2 regions of the Achromobacter sp. 1011791174 genome follow, and region 2 is predicted to be linked to the other one. Evidence: predicted binding sites of a transcription regulator. Region 2 holds the regulator's gene; the other holds the start of a gene.
What was found. Region 2 encodes LexA, which represses DNA repair genes until DNA is damaged. Its sites were predicted from a motif close to ACTGTATNNNNATACAGT; they were not measured.
Positions count from the first base shown of each region.

Region 1: recA (recombinase RecA) is a predicted target of LexA. The motif match lies at 1,268-1,285, and genes of this name have one in related genera.

Region 1 covers NZ_JCBANH010000019.1:8,669-11,069, forward strand. Annotated here, with positions in the region: gene recX (recombination regulator RecX) at 1-13, opposite strand, end outside; gene recA (recombinase RecA) at 133-1,197, opposite strand; gene AC6LJ5_RS09435 (response regulator) at 1,470-2,159, shown strand; gene AC6LJ5_RS09440 (sensor histidine kinase) at 2,278-2,401, shown strand, end outside.
Region 2 covers NZ_JCBANH010000069.1:31,187-33,587, reverse strand. Annotated here, with positions in the region: gene AC6LJ5_RS21240 (amino acid aminotransferase) at 1-510, shown strand, start outside; gene lexA (transcriptional repressor LexA) at 676-1,326, shown strand; gene lon (endopeptidase La) at 1,602-2,401, opposite strand, start outside.

The DNA of each region.
Region 1 (2,401 bases), on a different contig from region 2:
GTTTCCAGCTCATGGCATGAAGTGTAGACAGGAAAACGACAACGGCAGGTTCCCGAACCAGGAACCTGCCGTCGCCCGACTGCCGTACACGCCCGGCGCCCGCTCGCGCGAGCCCGGGCGCAACGAGGACGCTCAGTCTTCGCTGGCGTCTTCGGCCGTGGGCACGAACTCGGCGGCGCGGCTGACCACGCCCTGGTTCTCGCGCACGCGGTTTTCGATCTCGATCGCCAGCTCGCGGTGCTCTTTCAGGTATTCGCGGACATTGTCCTTGCCCTGGCCGATGCGGTTGCCGTTGTAGCTGTACCAGGCGCCGGACTTGTCCACCACGTTGGCGGCCACGCCCAGATCGATGATTTCGCCTTCGCGCGAGATGCCGGCGCCGTACATGATGTCGAACTCGGCCTGCTTGAACGGCGGCGCGACCTTGTTCTTGACGACCTTGACGCGGGTTTCGTTGCCGACGACCTCATCGCCCTTCTTGATGGAGCCGATGCGGCGGATGTCCAGGCGCACCGAGGCGTAGAACTTGAGCGCGTTGCCGCCGGTGGTGGTTTCGGGGTTGCCGAACATCACGCCGATCTTCATGCGGATCTGGTTGATGAAGATGACCATGCAGTTGGTCTTCTTGATGGTGGCGGTCAGCTTGCGCAGCGCCTGGCTCATCAGGCGGGCCTGCAGACCGGGCAGCGAATCGCCCATTTCGCCTTCGATTTCGGCCTTCGGCACCAGCGCGGCGACGGAGTCGACGACGATCAGGTCGACCGAACCCGAGCGCACCAGCGCGTCGGTGATTTCCAGCGCCTGCTCGCCCGTGTCCGGCTGCGAGATCAGCAGGTCGGCCAGGTTCACACCCAGCTTGGACGCATACTGCACGTCCAGCGCGTGTTCGGCGTCGACGAAGGCGCAGGTGCCGCCCAGCTTCTGCATTTCAGCGACCACCTGCAGCGTCAGCGTGGTCTTGCCCGACGATTCCGGACCGTAGATCTCGACCACGCGGCCGCGCGGCAGGCCACCGACGCCCAGCGCGATGTCCAGACCCAGCGAACCCGTGGAAACCACCTGGATGTCGTGGGAGACTTCGTTGTCGCCGTAGCGCATGATCGAGCCCTTGCCGAACTGCTTTTCGATCTGCGAGAGCGCGGCGGCGAGCGCCTTGGCCTTTTCCGCGGCAGCGGCCTTGGTGGTTTTGTCGTCCATGTGAAGTCCTGTCTGTGTAACGTATCGGGTTGCGGGTCGGGTTGCGGTCGAGATTATGGCATCGGATTGTACTGTACAAAAAAACAGTGTGCCAGAGTTTTCCACGTATACCCTGAGTGGCAAGCGCCGCGCCCTGTGACAGAATTCCAGACGCCCCCGGTGATTCGTCCCCATTGCGCCGCCGGACCGCCCGCGACAGAAGAAAAAATCCGCGCGGGCGACAGGGCAGCAACCGGCATCGCGCGGGGGACGTACAACACTAGCAGCAGCCCATGCGTATCCTGATCGCCGAAGACGACAGTATCCTGGCAGACGGCTTGTCCCGCTCGCTCCGGCACAATGGCTACGCGGTCGACGCGGTGCGCGACGGCCTCGCGGCCGATTCCGCGCTGGCCGCCCAGGCCTTCGATCTGCTCATCCTGGACCTCGGCCTGCCCCATCTGGCGGGCCTGGAAGTGCTGCGGCGCCTGCGCGCGCGCAATTCCTCCCTGCCCGTCCTGATCCTGACCGCCGCCGACAGCATCGAGCAGCGCGTCAAAGGCCTGGACCTGGGCGCCGACGACTACATGGCCAAGCCCTTCGCGCTGTCCGAGCTGGAGGCGCGCGTTCGCGCGCTGACCCGCCGGGGCGCCGGCGGCGGCGCCACGCTGCTCAAGCATGGCCGCCTGGTGTTCGACCAGACCGGCCGCGTGGCGATGGTCGACGAGCAGACGCTGGACCTGTCCGCGCGCGAGGTCAGCCTGCTGGAAATCCTGCTCACGCGCAGCGGCCGCATGGTCAGCAAGACCCAGCTGGTCGATCACCTGTGCGAATGGGGCGAGGAAGTCAGCACCAACGCGATCGAGGTCTATGTGCACCGCCTGCGCAAGAAACTCGAGCCCAGCGGCGTGAAGATCGTGACCGTGCGCGGCCTGGGCTATTGCCTTGAACGGGACCAGGGTGCGGCCTACCTCGCCAGCTGATTCCCCGCAGCATCCCGAAAAGCTCAATCAAGAAGCACTGGATGTCATGCGGGCGGGGGCCAAGGGCCCCAGCTTCGCGCCGCCGCAACGGTCGCTGCTGGGCGAGATCCTGGACTGGATGCTGGCGCCGCTGTTCCTGCTGTGGCCCATGAGCGTGGCCATCACCTATGTGGTCGCCCAGAACATCGCCAACGTGCCTTACGACCGCGCGCTGGCCAACAATCTGCACGTGCTGACGCGCC
Region 2 (2,401 bases):
GTGCGCATGTTCGCCGAGCAGGACCTGACGATGTTCATCAGCTCCTCGTTCTCCAAGTCCTTCTCGCTGTATGGCGAACGCGTCGGCGCCCTGACCGTGGTGGCCGGCAGCAAGGACGAAGCCGTGCGCGTGCTGAGCCAGCTCAAGCGCGTCATCCGCACCAACTACTCCAACCCGCCCACCCACGGCGGCACGGTGGTGTCGACGGTGCTGAACTCGCCCGAACTGTTCTCCCTGTGGGAAGAAGAGCTCGCCGGCATGCGCGACCGCATCCGCCTGATGCGCAAGCAGCTGGTCGAGAAAATCAAGGAACACGGCGGCAAGCAGGACTTCAGCTTCGTCCTGGCCCAGCGCGGCATGTTCTCGTACTCGGGCCTGAGCGCCGCCCAGGTCGACCGCCTGCGCGAAGAGCACGGCGTGTACGCCGTCTCCAGCGGCCGCATCTGCGTCGCCGCGCTGAACAGCGGCAACATCGACAAGGTGGCCAAGGCCATCGCCGCGGTGCTCTGAGCCTGACGCCCGGCGCGGCGCCATGCCGCCGCTGGCAACTGGCGATGCAAGACGGGACCCATGCGGGTCCCGTTTTGTTTTGGCGGCGTGCGCTTGCATTTTTCCGTTATGTCCCCCAGAATGGCGCTGTATATATGTACAGTCCGCAAGCAACGGATCATCGCCATGGCCAGCAAACTCACGGAACGCCAGCAGCAAATCCTCGACCTCATCAGGCAAACCGTCGCGCGCACGGGCTTTCCGCCCACCCGCGCCGAAATTGCCCAGGCGCTGGGTTTCCGCTCCCCCAACGCGGCAGAGGATCACCTCAAGGCATTGGCCCGCAAGGGCGCCATCGAGCTGACCGCCGGCGCCTCGCGCGGCATTCGCCTGAAGGACGCCGCCACGGCGCCAGCGCAGGCCATGCTGCCCCATCCCGCCCTGGCCCAGCTGCTGCTGCCGCTGGTTGGCCGCGTTGCCGCTGGCAGCCCGATCCTGGCGGCCGAGCATGTAGAGCGCGAGGTCGGCGTCGACCCCGGCCTGTTCGCCCAGACACCCGATTACCTGCTGAAAGTGCGCGGCATGAGCATGCGCGACGCCGGCATTCTTGAAGGCGACCTGCTGGCGGTCAAACGCGCCACCGAAGCGCGCAACGGCCAGATCGTGGTCGCCCGCCTGGGCGACGACGTGACGGTCAAGCGCTTGCAGCGCCAGAATGGCCGCCTGGAACTGCTGCCCGAGAACCCGGATTTCGCCCCCATCGTCGTGGACGCCGAACAGGAGTTCGCGCTGGAGGGCATCGCTGTCGGGCTGATCCGCACTCAGGCCCTGCACTGAGCACGCGCCATTGCGGTCGACCTGGGCTTGACCACGCCCGGCTCCCGCAGCATCGATCGCTACACCGCGACAGGAAACCCCGCCATGGCGGGGTTTTTGTTTGGCGATGCGTCAGGGCACGACACCAGGTTGGCCCTGGCACCAGCATGCCCCTCTTATCGGCGCCAGCTCGGCCACACGCTTCATGCCGACGCCATGGCATATCCATCGGAGCCGTCGTTGCCCCTAAAAGAAAAGCGCCGCATAAGCGGCGCTTTTCTTATCTGCTCAGGATATCAGTGCTTGAGCACCGGATCCGTGCTGCCCGGTTCCGCCGGCTTGGCCACCAGCGGTTCCTTGACGGCTTCTTCCTCGGCCAGCGGCTCCGGCAGGCGCTCCAGAGCCAGCTCCAGAACCTTGTCGATCCAGCGCACCGGCACGATTTCCAGATGATTCTTGACGTTGTCCGGAATCTCCGCCAAGTCCTTGACGTTTTCTTCCGGAATCAAGACCGTCTTGATGCCGCCGCGATGCGCGGCCAGCAGCTTTTCCTTCAGGCCGCCGATGGGCAGGACTTCGCCGCGCAGCGTGATCTCGCCGGTCATGGCGACGTCGGCGCGCACCGGGATGCGCGACAGGGCCGACACCATGGCCGTGGTGATCGCGATACCCGCGGACGGACCGTCCTTGGGCGTCGCGCCTTCCGGCACGTGCACGTGCATGTCGTGCTTCTCGAACACGCTGTCCGCGAAGCCCAGGCGCCGGGCGCGCGAGCGCACCACGGTGCGGGCGGCCTCGACCGATTCCTTCATGACGTCGCCGAGCGAGCCCGTGCGCTGGATCACGCCCTTGCCGGGCATGTCCGCCACTTCGATCGTCAGCAGGTCGCCACCGACTTCCGTCCAGGCCAGGCCGGTGACCTGGCCGATCTGGTTTTCCTTCTCGGCCATGCCAAACGTGTAGCGACGCACGCCCAGATAGTCGGACAGATTTTCACCGGTGACGTTGACGACCTTGGCTTCCGCGGTCTTGCCTTCAGCCTTGGCCTTGTCGCTCTGTGTGAGCAGCTGCTTGATGACCTTGCGGCAGATCTTGC